Regions from separate parts of the Mesorhizobium sp. M1342 genome, predicted to be linked through region 2. Evidence: riboswitches for the same ligand, from Rfam matches in the RefSeq annotation. Region 2 holds a riboswitch; the other holds the start of a gene.

Region 1 (7,694 bases), on a different contig from region 2:
CGGGCCGAGACGCTGGCCATGGTTGCGCAGACCTGGCCAGCCTGAAACTGACTTAGCCCTTCGCGGGATGCTCGACGGCCTGGCGACCGAAATCGGGCACGTCGATGTCCTGGCCGGCCTCGATGATCGAGCGGCGCACAGCGCGGGTGCGGGTGAACAGGTCGAAGAGTTTTTCGCCGTCCCCCCAGCGGATCGCGCGTTGCAGGGACGCCAGATCTTCCGAGAACCGCGCCAGCATTTCGAGGATAGCGTCCTTGTTGTGCAGGCACACATCCCGCCACATGGTCGGATCGGAAGCGGCAAGACGCGTGAAGTCGCGGAAGCCGGAAGCCGAATATTTGATCACTTCGGACTTGGTCACCGACTGCAGATCGTCGGCGGTGCCGACGATGTTGTAGGCGATGATGTGCGGCAGGTGCGAGACGATGGCCAGCGTCATGTCGTGATGCTGCGGGTCCATGGTATCGATGTTGGCGCCGCAGCGGCGCCAGAACTCCGACAGCCGCTCCAGCGCGTCCGCGTCGGTATCGGGCAGCGGCGTGAAGATGCACCAGCGATTGTCGAACAGGTCGGCGAAGCCGGCGTCGGGGCCGGATTTTTCCGTGCCCGCCAGCGGGTGGCCGGGAATGAAATGGACGCCTTCAGGGACATAAGGCTGCATCTGCGCGATGACAGACGCCTTGGTCGAGCCGACATCGGTGAGGATCGCGCCCTTCTTCAGCGCCGGCGCGATTTCCTCGGCCACCGCGCCGGATGAGCCGACCGGCACCGAAATGACGACTAGGTCGGCATCGCGGACCGCCTCTTTCGCATCGGTGGTATAGCTATCGCCGAGCCCGAGTTCCTCGGCTCGCGCCAGCGTCGCCGCACTGCGCGTTGATATGGCCACGTGACGGGCCAGCCCCTCGCGGCGGATGACGCGGGCCAGCGACGAGCCGATCAGGCCGATGCCGACCAGCGCGATCTTTTCAAACATCGGTGATGTCATGGCGTTCTAGCTTTTCAGAAATGTCGTGAGAGCGGCGACAACGCCGCGATTGGCTTCTTCGGTGCCGACGGTCATGCGCAACGCGTTGGGAAAGCCATAGCCCGAAACGCGCCGCAATATATAGCCGCGCGCCGTCAGATAGTCGTCCGCCGCCGCCGCCGAATGCTTCTGATCGTCAGGAAAATGAACGAGGACGAAATTGCCGACGCTCGGCGTTACCCGCAGCCCGAGCTTTGTGAATTCCTCGCTCAGCCAGGCCAGCCAGGTCTCGTTGTGCGCCACGCTGCGCTCGACATGGGCGCGGTCGCGGATGGCTGCGATACCGGCCTCGATCGCCGTCGCATTGACGTTGAAGGGACCCCGCACGCGGTTGATGGCGTCGACGATATGCATCGGCGCATACATCCAGCCGATCCGCGCTCCGCCGAGGCCGATCTTGGAGAAGGTACGGGTCATCACCACGTTCTGGGCAGCACCGACCAGCTCGATGCCGGCCTCATAGTCGTTGCGGCGGACATATTCGGCATAGGCCGCGTCTAGCACCAGAAGCACGTGCCTGGGCAGGCCGCCATGCAGGCGGCGCACCTCCTGGAAAGGCACATAGGTGCCGGTCGGATTGTTGGGATTGGCCAGGAACACGATCTTGGTGCGCGGCGTGACGGCTGCGAGGATGGCGTCGATATCGGCGCGCTCGTCTCTTTCCTTGATCGTCACCGGAACGGCACCTGCCGACTGGATGTAGATCTTGTAGACCATGAAGGCGTGTTCGGTGATGACAGCCTCGTCGCCGGGCGCCAGATAAGTCTGCGCCAGCAGGCCGAGGATCTCGTCGGAGCCGTTGGAGCAAATGATGTTCTGCGGGTTGAGACCATGCACCTCGGCGATCGCTTCGCGCAGCCGCCTGGCGGTGCCATCTGGATAGACGTCGAGCTTTCCGGCAATCTCGCGCGCGGCTTCGATCGCTTTCGGCGAGGGCCCTAGCGGATTCTCGTTCGAGGACAGCTTGTGAACCTTGGCGACGCCCGCGGGCGCCGTGCTCTTGCCCGGCACATAGGCGTCTATGTCCATGATGCCCGCGCGCGGGGTTGGACGTGCCTGGTCCGGTGTCTGGCTCATGTCGCAAAATCCGTCGAGAACGCTTCCTGAGGGAAGCCGCAGCGGAAATACAAGCCGTGGCCTGCAATGTCGAGAGGCGACAGCCACCGCCCAAGGCTGGTCGTTGACGCCGGCGCGCCACAGCCCTAGAAGGGGTGCGAACTTCCGTGGTGATTTGGCCGGTCGGCTTGCAGCCACGTTAAACAACTTGCTAAAGGGCCGTTTGCATCCTGTAACCGGCTTTGCGACCGCAATGCCGGTTTTTTGTTGTCCGCGCCGGCCGGACACCCGGATCGGCATCGACTTTCGACAAGCGCGATGCGTGGGCTCAAAGTGTGAGATGGATGTCATGGCCGTTCTGCGTGCCCGCAAAACCAACAACGAGGTCGACCAACCGTCGAGCCCGGTTTTGCGTTTTGGATCCGACAAGCCGCTCAAGCTGGACGCCGGCACGCTGCTGTCACCGTTCCAGATCGCCTACCAGACCTACGGCACGCTGAACGATGCCCGCTCCAACGCCATCCTCGTCTGCCATGCACTGACCGGAGACCAGCACGTCGCCAGCACCAATCCGGTGACCGGCAAGCCTGGCTGGTGGGAAGTGCTGATCGGCCCCGGCAAGATCATCGACACCAATCGCTTCTTCGTCATCTGCTCCAACGTCATCGGCGGTTGCCTTGGGTCCACCGGTCCGGCCTCGACCAATCCCGCCACCGGCAAGCCCTATGGGCTCGACCTGCCCATCATCACCATTCGCGACATGGTGCGGGCGCAGCAGATGCTGATCGACCATTTCGGCATCGAAAAGCTGTTCTGCGTGCTCGGCGGCTCTATGGGCGGCATGCAGGTGCTGGAATGGGCATCGAGCTATCCGGAGCGGGTCTTCTCGGCGCTGCCGATCGCCACCGGCGCGCGCCATTCCTCGCAGAACATCGCCTTTCATGAGGTTGGCCGCCAGGCTGTCATGGCCGATCCGGACTGGCATGGCGGCAAATATTTCGAGCACGGCAAACGCCCGGAAAAAGGCCTGGCGGTGGCGCGCATGGCCGCCCACATCACTTACCTGTCGGAAGCCGCCCTGCACCGCAAGTTCGGCCGCAATCTGCAGGATCGCGAGGCGCTGACCTTCGGCTTCGACGCCGACTTCCAGATCGAAAGCTATCTGCGCCACCAGGGCATGACCTTCGTCGATCGCTTCGACGCCAATTCCTACCTCTACATGACGCGGTCGATGGACTATTTCGACCTTGCCGCCGACCATGGCGGCCGGTTGGCCGATGCCTTCGCCGGAACGAAAACCCGCTTCTGCCTGGTGTCTTTCACCTCGGACTGGCTGTTTCCGACCGAGGAGAGCCGCTCGATCGTGCATGCGCTCAACGCCGCCGGCGCATCGGTATCCTTCGTCGAGATCGAAACCGACCGCGGCCACGACGCATTCCTGCTCGACGAGCCGGAACTGTTTGCCGCCATAAACGGCTTCATCGGCTCGGCGGCCCGGGCGAGAGGGCTCAGCGCATGACCCCGAAAAATTGCAGGCTTTTCGGATCGGGATCGTGCGCCAGGCAGGGGGCGAAGCCATGAGCGTCAACCGCGACCAGCGCGTCGACCTCGAGGTCGTCGCCAACCTCATCCCGCCACAGTCGCGCGTGCTCGATGTCGGCTCGGGCGACGGCTCGCTGCTCGAATTGCTGCAGGACACCAAGCAGGTCGACGGCCGTGGGCTCGAGCTGTCGCAGCGCGGCGTCAACGAATGCGTGGCGCGCGGCCTCTCGGTCATCCAGGGCGATGCCGACAAGGATCTCGAATTCTATCCCGACAAGGGCTTTGACTTCGTCGTCCTGTCACAGACGCTGCAGGCCACCCGCAACCCGAAGCTGGTGCTCGACGAACTGCTCAGGATCGGCAACCGCGCCATCGTCTCCTTCCCCAATTTCGGCCATTGGCGGGTGCGCCTGTCGCTGTTCGTCAACGGCCGCATGCCGGTGACCAAGGACCTGCCCTATTCCTGGTACGACACGCCCAACATCCACTTCTGCACCATCCGCGATTTCGTCAATCTGTGCGACGAACTCGGCGCGACAGTCGAGAAGGCAACCGCCCTCGACGCTGCCGGGCAGAAGATCGGCCTGTCGATGCCGTGGTGGTTCTGGAACTTCTTCGGCCAGCAGGCAGTGTTCTTGCTGAAACGGTAATATTGATCGCCATGTATCTCTTTCGTAGGCGCCCTCTGCCAGTTGAAATCCCACCGGACATGCGGGCTGGGTTGAAAGCCGGAATTCTCATCTGCACCTCACCGCGCAGCGGCAGCAACCACCTAGCCGGATTGATGGCAGCCACCGGGCTTGGCAACCCACTCGAGTGGTTCGGGGGCCGCCGTGTTCTAGAAATGCCGAACTATCCCCGCGACCCCCGTGCCCAGGTTTTGCGTGCACTGAAGGACGGGCGGTCTCCCTCCGGGATTTACGCGGTCAAACTGTTTGCCAGCCAGTTTTCACAGGTTGCCAAAACCGTGGATCTCCCCGCAAGCCTTCCAAAGCTGCGCTATATGCGGTTGACGCGTGGGGACCTCGTTGGTCAAGCAGTTTCGTGGACCCGCGCTCGTCAGAGTGGTCGGTTCCGCTCTACCGAGGCCGATCAGAAGAGACCATGCTACGACGGCAAAGCAATCGCGGACTCGCTTGAAAAAATCATCCTGGAAAATCTGGCCTGGGATGTCTGGTTTGCAAAAAACGGATTGTCCTTCCTATCACTGACATACGAAGAACTCCTTGAACATCCACGGACCTGCCTTGAAAGGGCTGCATCTCTGGTCGACGCCAAGCTTGTCTTGAAACCCGGGTCTGATCTCGATTCGGGCCTCGATATTCAACGAGACACCATCAATGAGGAGTGGAGAGAGCGGTTCTTGGCGGAATATTCTGACACGTCGAACTTCCATGCCAACAATTGCCGTCGCGGTTTTCTTAAAAAGAGGAGCTCAAGGTTCTCGATCTGATCGAACGGCATTGTACGAGAACACGAAGCATCCAGGGGCGCCAGAGATGCGATGTTATTGATCAAAGCGCATCGCCGTCCATGGCGATCACGAGCACAAATTCTTATTGCACGCTGGTTTGACAGCCCGCCGAGAGCGTTATAGCCACATCGGCACTAATAACTTGATCGGTTCAGATATGGCTCAAGAGCGTCCAACGTATTCACTCGTCGTCGAAATGGAGAATGCAAAATCGATCGACTGGGACGAGATCGGCGTTGGGATGAAGGCCTTGGCTCGGGAAATCACATCGGTTTCAGCAACCGGTTTAGTGCGACCAAGGATCGTTATTTCTCACGGGGGAGCAGAGTCGGACGAGGATGCGTTGCGTCGTGAGATTTCGAATGAGGCCCCGCAGCTCGGTCAGGTTGCCGAACTCGTCTTCACGGCTTTCCCTGGCGGCCGATATTACGACCTGAAGAACAACGGCATGCTGGCATCGGACGGAGATATCGTCATCTTTATGGATTCCGACGTGGTCGCGGAACCAGGATGGCTACCAGGACTGCTTGAGCCCTTTGAAAACTCTGAAGTTATCTGCGCAAACGGATATACATACCTCTCATACGACGATTTCTTTTCAAGAACGTTTGCGTTGATCTGGTTTTTCCCGATGGCCCGTGGAGACGGGCGATTTGCCTCGAAGCGAGCGATCAACGCTAACAATGTAGCGTTTCGACGCGAGTGGATCGTCAGCCATCCTTTTCCAAAACATAACGGCTTCAAGGTTTCCTGCACTTTGCTGATGCGCGAACTGCTGCGGGAGGGCCACAAAATTCATAATGTCGACGCACGCGTTTATCACTATTCGCCGCGGGGCTGGCGGTTCTTTTACTGGCGCGCCCTGGTTACAGGTCGCGACGCCGACCGGAAGTTCGTTGCGCTCAATTCGCCGAGCCGCGCGCGACGGATAGTCAAGTCTTTCAGCCGGTGGCTCACCATGTCATGGCGCACGACACGACGGATCGTAGGCCATGCCCGGGAAACGGGGATGCCGCTTTGGCAGGTTCCCTTTTCTCTGATTGTCGGTCAGGCATTTTATGGTTTGGCGTTTTGGGGCCAGTTCAGTTTTGCGACTGGCATGGTTCGTGACAAAATTGAAACTGTGCCCGACTATGTTGGGCACAGCTAGACGCTTTACCGCCCTTCCTTGAACCGCGGTTCAGCGTCCAATTGATCCTTGACCCGTCGATTGTTCCAGAACATCCGTGGCCTTGTGCGGATGTTCGACGCCGTCGACGAACACGACATCCGCCTCCGAATTGTCCGTGCGCAGCGCCAGTATCGCCCGGTAGGCGGGCGAATTGTACCAGCCACGCACATGCTGCCTGTCGGGAATTCTATGATGATCAGATGGCCAGGCCAGTCGTTCTCGATCACCTCCACATCGCCGCCATGAACCAGAAAACGGCCGCCGAAAGGTTCCAGCGTGGCATCGATCTTGTGCAGATATTCGACGATCTGCGGACCCATTGCGGCTTGGCGCATATGGGCGACGGCGTAAGCGGCCATGACTGGACTCCCTTGTCATCGAAGCCGAGTTGCCGGCCTCGCATGGGCAATCTGACCAAACGCCGAGCGCTAAGCGATTACGTCTGAGGTAATGAGATGTATGCTACCTGTCATGATGGGTTGCTTCCATGGTGATTCGCAATGCTATGTGCGGCGGTGCTGTTGCAATTGGAACGCTAGCAGCGGGGATTCGTTGTCTCGCGCGGATTGAGTACCGGCACGGTGGGTGACAGGGGCAGTCGTTTTTTGTAGCGTCGCGCCGACTGTGATGCGGTGTAGAGGAAGGGAAGTCCAATCCATTCGACCGTTCTGAAAATCGAAAAGTCCTGGACAGACGCGCAACCCTGCGCAGGAAACAGCTGACAGACATGGCAGCCGGGATCCAACCAACACCTCTCATCACGGTCATTACGCCGACCCACAACCGACGCGAAACGGTGTTGCGCGCCGTGGAAAGCGTACTCTCCCAGAGCATGTCGAGGCTTGAGCACATTGTCGTCGACGATGGTTCGGCTGATGGAACCGAAGCGGCGCTGGCCCGTATCCAGGACCCGCGGCTGATCTATGTCGGGGCGAAATGGCGAGGCGCCAACGCTGCCAGGAATGCCGGCATCGAGCGCGCGCGGGCACCGTTGGTGACGTTCCTCGATTCCGACGACATCTACATGCCGCACCGGCTTGAACGAACCCTGACCTGGTTCGATGAGAATCCTGCACTGCAAGTGCTGATCAGTTCGTTCGTGTCCCTGAAAGGCAATCGCATCACAAACTGCGTCAACCCCGAGGCGTTCGTGAGCCCCGCAATGCTGGAGCGGACGCTGGTTGGGCAGACCATCTTCATTGCCGGCTCCGCGATCACCGCTCGCCGCGAAGCCTTGCTGGCCATCGGCGGCTACGACAGCGACATCACCCGCATGCAGGATCGCGAATTGCTGCTGCGCCTTGCCCGGCGCTTCGGTGCGCAGTTGTCCAGGGATCTGGACTGGACGAAATACAATTCGGAGAACTCGATTTCCGGCCGCCGTGACGGCTATGTCGAGGCCTATGCGAACCTGATGGGCAAAC
Region 2 (7,694 bases):
GGCCTATGCCTATTTCGGGGTGAGGACGCGCCGCAAGCGCGAACGCCATGGCTATGAGGCCGAGCCCTTTGCCCTGTTCGTCGTCAAGACGCTGGTCGGCAGCGCGCTGGCCCTGTTCCTGGTCTACCAGTTCGCCAGCTACAGGGGCCTGCCGGTGGTGCTGCTCGTCATGGGCGTGCTGATCTCGCTGTTCGTCTTCGTCACCAAGCGCATGACCATCGGCCGCCGTATCTACGCCATGGGCGGCAATTCCAAGGCCGCGCAGCTGTCGGGCATCAACACCGAGCGGCTGACGCTGATGGTGTTCATCAATATGGGCGTGCTGTCGGCGCTCGGCGGCCTGATCATCGCGGCGCGACTGGGACAGGCGGTGCCGGCCGCGGGCCTCGGCAGCGAGCTCGACGTCATCGCCGCCGTCTTCATCGGCGGCGCCTCGGCCATGGGCGGCGTCGGTCAGGTCATCGGTGCGGTCGTTGGCGGCTTCATCATGGGCGTGATGAACAACGGCATGTCGATCATGGGCGTCAATGTCGACTGGCAGCAGGTGGTCAAAGGCCTGGTGCTGCTCGGTGCCGTGATCTTCGACGTCTACAACAAGAACAAGGCCTGAACGGGCTTAAGAGCAATTCCAAGGAAAAGTGTGAAACGGTTTTCCGCCCGGAATTGCACCACAATGAGTTAGAGCGGTTCGCCGTTTCCGTGAGACGGTGAACTGCTCTAGTCGAGGCAAGCAGGAGGCATACGATCGCGGCGCTGCCGGCAACCCGGTAACAGAAGTCCCTGAGGGACCAGGCCCGCGAGCGCAATCCGAACTGAGAATTTAAACCGTGGCATGGACGAGGTCCGGCCGCGCCGAGCAAGGTCTGCCGTTTTGGCAGCCCTGCCAAGGCAAATGAGAGAGGATTCATCATGCTGATCTCCCAGATCCTTGACGACGCCGAGACCATCCGCGTCGTCGCCCGCAATGGCGGCAAGACCCGGATCATCAATGGCGCCCGCAGCGTCTATTCGCTGGCGATGGAGGCCGCCCGCACCGGCGTCGGCCTCGTCGCGCTGATCGAACGCAAGGGGCTTGGCGAGACGGTCGATCTCGAGGCCGCTTACAAGAAGGGGCGGCTGCTGTCGCCGATCAATCACCCCGATCCGGCGCATCTGCACCTGACCGGCACCGGGCTGACGCATCTCGGCTCCGCCGCAACGCGCGATTCCATGCACAAGAAGCTGAGCGCCGACGGCGAGGAGCAGCTCACCGATTCCATGAAGATGTTCCGCATGGGGCTGGAGGGCGGCAAGCCGGCGAAAGGCCAGATCGGCGTGCAGCCGGAATGGTTCTACAAGGGCAATGGCACGATGGCGGTGGCGCCAGGCGCCGCACTCCTGTCACCGGCCTTTGCCAAGGACGCCGGCGAAGAGCCCGAGGTGGCCGGCATCTATGTCATCGGCGATGACGGCGCACCTTTCCGCGTCGGCTTCACGCTGTCGAATGAGTTTTCCGACCACGTCACCGAGCGCGTGAACTATCTGTTCCTCGCCCATTCCAAGCTGCGCAACGCCTCGTTCGGTCCGGAAATCCTGATCGGCGACCTGCCGCCCGATATCCGCGGCACCTCGCGCATCGTGCGCGACAGCGAGGTGCTGTGGGAAAAGCCGTTCCTGTCCGGTGAAGCGAACATGTCGCACACCATCGCCAATCTCGAGCATCACCATTTCAAATACGCGGCCTTCCGCCAGCCGGGCGACGTGCATGTGCATATGTTCGGTACGGCGACGCTGTCCTTCGCCGACGGCATCAAGACCGAGGCCGGCGATGTGTTCGAGATCGAGGCCGGGGATTTCGGCCTGCCGCTGCGCAACCCGCTGGAGATCGAGCAGCCGGTGAAGGTGGCTGTGAAGGCGCTGTGAGGCGTCGATGACAGCGTGATCTCCCCCCTCGTGGGGGAGATGGCCGGCAGGCCAGAGGGGGGCGCTGTCCCGCCAACGTCTCCATCCTACTTAGTTTTTCTTTCGAACCAGTCTGCTGGTGCAGAGAGGTCGCGATCCCTCGCGCCCCCCTTCTGCCCTGCCGGGCATCTCCCCCACGAGGGGGGAGATTGGCGGCTTCGACGTCTCAATAAATATCGAAGTCGAAATATTTGGCCTGGATCTTCTTGTAGGTGCCGTCGGCGACGATGGCGTCGATTGCGGCGTTGAGCTTGTCGCGCAGGGCCGTGTCTTCCAGGCGCACGGCAATGCCGGCTTGCGTCTCCGTACCCTTGACGTCTCCAATCATCTTGCAGCAGCCTTCGCTCGCCTTCTTCATCCAGTCCACCAGCACGAACTTGTCCGAAATGACCGCATCGAGGCGGCCATTCTGCAGATCGGTGATCGCCTCTTCCTGGGTCGGGTAGAGCTTTGCCTCAGCGCCCGCCTTGCCATATTCATTCTGGGCATAGTCGGCCTGCGTGGTCGAAGCCTGGGCGCCCACCGTCTTGCCGGCAAGGGCCGCCGGTTCGGTCGAGGTGAGATCGCTGTCCTTAGGCGCCACCAGAGCGAGCGGTGTCGTATAGTATTTGTTGGTGAAGGCGACCTGTTTCTTGCGCTCCTCGGTGATGCTCATCGAGGCGATGATGGCGTCGAACTTCTTGGCCTGCAAAGCGGGAATGATGCCGTCCCAATCCTGGGTGACGATTTCGCATTCGACCTTCATCTGCGCGCACAGCGCATTGGCGATGTCGATGTCGAAGCCCTCCACCTTGCCGTCGGCCGTAATGGTGTTGAACGGCGGATAGGCGCCCTCGGTGCCGATCTTGATTTTCTCCGCCGCCTGCGCCGACAAAGAGCCGGCAGCCATCACCAGCATGGCAGCGCCTGCTGCCGATACGATCCATTTTGAAATCTGCATTTTCTTGGTTCCCCTTGCAGTGTTTCGTTTCAAGGTCAGCGTAACCAAGCATGGCGGGGCAGAGTCAGGCAAGCTGAGTCTGGTCGGGACCGAAGGCCATCAATCGATTAGGTCGATTTCAAATTCAGGTAGCCTTTGCCACTTGGCAAATGGATTTGGATCACGCCGCCAATACTCCAGCACTTTGACTGGCTCAACACTCAGGTCGCCGTTCTCGGCATGCAAACCTGCTGGAGGCTCGCCCATTGCCAAAGTCTTCGACCGGGTCAGATGATCGGCTCTCTCAAACTGGGCGGTGTGCCCGCATATCAACTGCAGATATTCAGGACCACCGCGCGCCCGAGCCAATACAAGGAGGCATTCCGTTGGCCTACCATACGCGCCCATGCCTGGACGAAACGGAGCAAAGCGCGGCACGTCATGGACATCCCACCAAATCGGTTTGCTGTCGGTTAGCGATAAGATGTCGTCATAGGGGTCGTTCATTGAACTCACCGCTCTTCCAGTACGAACCATCTCCTGGCCGAGTTTTCACAAGAGCTCCGCCTGATCAAGTATTCAGCGCGCGGCGCGGAAATGCTTGGACAGCTTCAGGCCCTGCGCCTGGTAGTTGGAGCCGAGATCGGTGCCGTAGAGCGCCTGCGGCCGCTTCAGCATATGTTCGTAGACCAGCCGGCCGACGATCTGGCCGTGGTCAAGGATGAACGGCACTTCATGGCTGCGCACTTCCAGCACCGCCCGGCTGCCGGTGCCGCCGGACGCCGAATGGCCGAAGCCCGGATCGAAGAAGCCGGCATAGTGGACGCGGAATTCGCCTACCAGCGGATCGAAGGGCGTCATCTCGGCGGCGTAGAGCGGCGGCACGTGCACCGCTTCCTGGCTGACGAGGATGTAGAATTCATCGGGATCGAGCACCAGTTCGCCGGCGCCGCTCTTGTGGATCGGCTCCCAGAAGTCGACGACCTCCTGGGCCGCGCGCTTGTCGACATCGACGAGGCCGGTGTGATGCTTGCCGCGATAGCCGACCAGGCCGTTCTGATCGCCGTTGAGGTCGATCGACAGCGCGATCCCGCCGCCGGAAATGTTCGGCGGCTCGGTGGCGACCAGCATCTCGGTGCGATGCAGGTCGTGCAACTCGGCTTCGGAGAGCAACGCATTGCCGGTGCGGAAACGGATCTGCGACAGGCGTGAGCCGGTGCGGACCACGATCGGGAAGGTGCGCGGGCTGACTTCCAGAAAGAGCGGGCCATGATAGCCGGCGGCGATCTTGTCGAACTCGTGGCCGCGATCGGTCATGACGCGGGTGAAGATGTCGAGCCGTCCGGTCGAACTCTTCGGATTGGCCGAGGCCGAAATGTCCGCCGGCAGCGCCAGGCTTTCAAGCAAGGGCACGATGTAGACGCAGCCGGTCTCCAGCACCGCGCCCTCGGCAAGATTGATCTCGTGCAGTTGCAGCCGGTCGAGCTTTTCCGAAACCTTGTGGTTGGGGCCGGGCAGAAAGGAGGCGCGCACCCGCCAGGCCTTGTCGCCGAGCCTGAGATCGAGGCTGGCCGGCTGGATCTGGTCGGCGTCGAGCGCACGCGCCGACTTCAGCGCGCCGGACTGGAACAGCGCTGAAATGTCCTGATCGGGAAGAATGCCTGTCTGCCGCAAGGCTCCACTCCTAGGTCAGACGTTTTTCTTGTCGCAGGTTCTTGTCGCAAAACCGTGGAACACTTTTGCGGAACCTGCTTGGTACAAACCTCTTAATGAAGCCGGCAATTGACGCAAGCGCGGTGCGGGTCTAAAGGGTCGTTATCCCGTGGTGATTTGGCCGGTCGGCTTGCAGCCACGTTAAACAAGTCGCTAAAGGACCGTCGGGCCGCAAGGCCGTATGGACCGGTTGCGACTTTCGCGGCCGGTTTTTTTGTGTCTGGAAGAAGAGCGATGAGCACCAAGAAGCACAACTGGAAGCCTCAGACGGCACTCGTGCACAGCGGAACACTGCGTTCCGGTTTCGGCGAAACGTCGGAAGCGATCTACCTCACCCAGGGCTATGTCTACGAAACGGCGCAGGCCGCCGAGGCCCGTTTCAAGGGTGAGGAACCGGGCTTCATCTATTCGCGCTACGCTAATCCGACCGTCGACATGTTCGAAAAACGCATGTGCGCGCTCGAAGGCGCCGAAGACGCCCGTGCCACCGCGTCCGGCATGGCTGCGGTGACGGCCGCCCTTCTGTGCAGCGCCAAGGCCGGCGACCATATCGTGGCGGCGCGTGCGCTGTTCGGCTCCTGCCGCTGGGTGGTCGAGACGCTGGCGCCGAGATACGGCATCGAGGCGACGCTGGTCGACGGCACCGACATCGCCAATTGGGAAAAGGCGATCAAGCCGAACACCAAGCTGTTCTTCCTGGAAAGCCCGACCAATCCGACGCTGGAAGTGGTCGATATCGCCGCTGTCGCTTCGCTTGCCAATTCGATCGGCGCCAGGCTGATCGTCGACAATGTCTTCGCCACGCCCCTGCAGCAGAAGCCCTTGCAGCTCGGTGCCCATATCGTCGTCTATTCGGCGACCAAGCACATAGACGGCCAGGGGCGCTGTCTCGGCGGGGTGATCCTGTCGGACAAGAAGTGGATCGACGAGAACCTGCACGACTATTTCCGCCATACCGGCCCAAGCCTGTCACCCTTCAACGCCTGGACGCTGCTGAAAGGCCTGGAAACGCTGCCGCTGCGCGTGCGCCAGCAGACGGAAAGTGCCGGCCGGATCGCGGATTTCCTGGCCGAGCGGCCGGAGATCGCCCGCGTCATCTATCCCGGCCGCGCCGACCACCCGCAGGCTGATATCGTCAAGAAGCAGATGGCGGGCGGCTCGACGCTGATCTGCCTCGACGTCAAGGGCGGCAAGCAGGCGGCCTTTGCCTTGCAGAACGCGCTCGACATCGTCTTGATCTCCAACAATCTCGGTGACGCCAAGAGCCTGATCACCCACCCGGCGACGACGACGCACAAGAATCTGAGCGACGAGGCGCGCGCCGAGCTCGGCATCGGGCCGGGCACGCTCCGGCTGTCGGTCGGGCTGGAAGACACCGACGATCTGCTTGAGGACATCGCGCAGGCGCTGAAGGCCAGGTAGGGCCTTCAGGCGCCGGACGGCGTCTCCTCCAGCTCGGCCGTCTTGGTGCCGATGGTCATCGCATTGCCGCGCCAGTCGACGGCGCCGCCGAGCCAGCCGCGCCCCCACATCGCCGGAAGGATCAGGTCGCGCGCCATGATCGCCGTGACCATGCGTGGCGACAGGTACCAGCCCTTGGACCAGGCCAGCGCGCACTCGGGAAGGTAGAAGGCTACCAGCACTGCAAGGGCGGTTGCCCAGAGGCTGAAGCCGGCACTGGCCGCGGCAATCAGCGCAAGCACCAGCGGCACCACGGCGCCGGTCAGGATTTCGGGTGCGAAGAACAGAGGGAAAGTGACGCGGCGCAGGCGCGCCCAACGGGCCTGACGCGACCAGATCTCGTCAAAAGAGCGCCGGCCAAGCGGCTGCTCGAAGGGGGCGGCGACGAGATTGACGCGCAGGCCGAGACTGTTCACCAGCTTGGTCGCGGCGGCATCCTCCGCGATCTCGGCGGCCAGCGCGCGGATGCCGCCATTGGCGTCGAGCATCGGCTTGTTCCAGAGCATGCTCTTGCCCTGGGCAAAGCCCAGGCCGAGCGCCTCGCCGGCATATTGCCAGCGCGCCTGCAGCGTGTTGAGGAAAGCGCATTCGACCTCGGCCCAGAAGCCGGCCGGCCGCGAGCCAATCGGCGTCGAGCAGACAAGGCCGGTGCCGGGCCGCCAGGCAGCCATCAGATGCTGGACGTAGTCCCTCGGCATCAGCACGTTGGAATCGGCCAGGACGACCCAGTCGTGCCGCGCCGCCTCCCAGCCCTTGACGCAATTATTGAGTTTCGGATTGGCGCTGATGCGGTCGTCGCCGACAAGCAGCCGGGCCGGCACTTTCGAAAACCGGACGATCGTCCTGTTTATCAATTTGACCACCGGATCGTCGGCATGGGCGACGCAGAAAATCAACTCGTAGCACGGCCAGTCGAGCGAGAAGGCGCGCTCCAGCGTCTCCTGCGTGAACGGCTCGACGCCGCGCGACGGCACGACGATCGACACCGGCCGTGGCTTGCCGGCCGGCGCGGCAATGGCGCGGCGCCGTTTCAGACGCGAAGCGGCGAGCACGATGCTGGCGAGATTTGAGAGAATGAGGGCAGTTGAAAGCGTGGCGGCTATGAGAGTGAGTTCCATCGAGATCCGGTCACTCCAGGAAAACCGGTCCGCCAGAACAATCTGGCTGGCATGACGACCGATTCAACAATTCGACAGAGCGCCCGAGTCGCGCGGCACTGGTCGGCGCACACCATCATTGTCATGTGTCACTTAAATGACATTCTTTGCCGCCACCTGCGGTTCCGTCCGCAATGACAGGACGCGCACCGTTGACCAGCCCGCGTGGAGCGCCGAAAGTTCGACCTAGAGCCTGTTCCATCCCGATTGAACCGGGATGGGGCTCTATCTCTGTTTCTTTGAGCATGATCTTTTCTGAAAACCGGTTCCCACTTTTCAGGATCATGCTCTAGATTGTTTTGGAGCCGCTTATGTATAGCGCCGTCACGCGCAACATCGAAGTGCAGGTCAGGCCGTTCTATCTGGAGGACCGTTCGGATCCCTCGGAGAACCGCTATGTCTGGGGCTATCAGATAACGATCGACAATCAGTCGGACGATTTCGTGCAGCTTCTGTCGCGCTATTGGCACATCACCGACGGCACCGGCCGGGTCGAGGAAGTG

The links. Region 2 has a riboswitch for S-adenosylmethionine ahead of NKH06_RS26410 (O-succinylhomoserine sulfhydrylase). Riboswitches for the same ligand answer to the same signal wherever they lie in the genome.
Region 1: another riboswitch for S-adenosylmethionine. It lies ahead of metX (homoserine O-acetyltransferase MetX); the one in region 2 lies ahead of NKH06_RS26410 (O-succinylhomoserine sulfhydrylase).

The regions. Positions count from the first base shown of each region.
Region 1 covers NZ_JAMYLI010000009.1:174,851-182,544, forward strand. Annotated here, with positions in the region: gene NKH06_RS11710 (sugar kinase) at 1-45, shown strand, start outside; gene NKH06_RS11715 (prephenate/arogenate dehydrogenase family protein) at 53-988, opposite strand; gene hisC (histidinol-phosphate transaminase) at 995-2,104, opposite strand; SAM riboswitch at 2,241-2,318, shown strand; gene metX (homoserine O-acetyltransferase MetX) at 2,433-3,602, shown strand; gene metW (methionine biosynthesis protein MetW) at 3,661-4,275, shown strand; gene NKH06_RS11735 (Stf0 family sulfotransferase) at 4,224-5,078, shown strand; gene NKH06_RS11740 (glycosyltransferase family 2 protein) at 5,242-6,249, shown strand; partial or broken gene NKH06_RS11745 (DUF1330 domain-containing protein) at 6,280-6,629, opposite strand; gene NKH06_RS11750 (glycosyltransferase family 2 protein) at 6,998-7,694, shown strand, end outside.
Region 2 covers NZ_JAMYLI010000031.1:8,972-16,665, reverse strand. Annotated here, with positions in the region: gene mmsB (multiple monosaccharide ABC transporter permease) at 1-610, shown strand, start outside; gene araD1 (AraD1 family protein) at 910-1,902, shown strand; gene NKH06_RS26425 (ABC transporter substrate-binding protein) at 2,108-2,881, opposite strand; gene NKH06_RS26420 (hypothetical protein) at 2,981-3,367, opposite strand; gene NKH06_RS26415 (2'-deoxycytidine 5'-triphosphate deaminase) at 3,440-4,534, opposite strand; SAM riboswitch at 4,673-4,750, shown strand; gene NKH06_RS26410 (O-succinylhomoserine sulfhydrylase) at 4,808-5,995, shown strand; gene NKH06_RS26405 (ceramide glucosyltransferase) at 6,001-7,152, opposite strand; gene NKH06_RS26400 (hypothetical protein) at 7,274-7,477, opposite strand; gene apaG (Co2+/Mg2+ efflux facilitator ApaG/CorD) at 7,503-7,694, shown strand, end outside.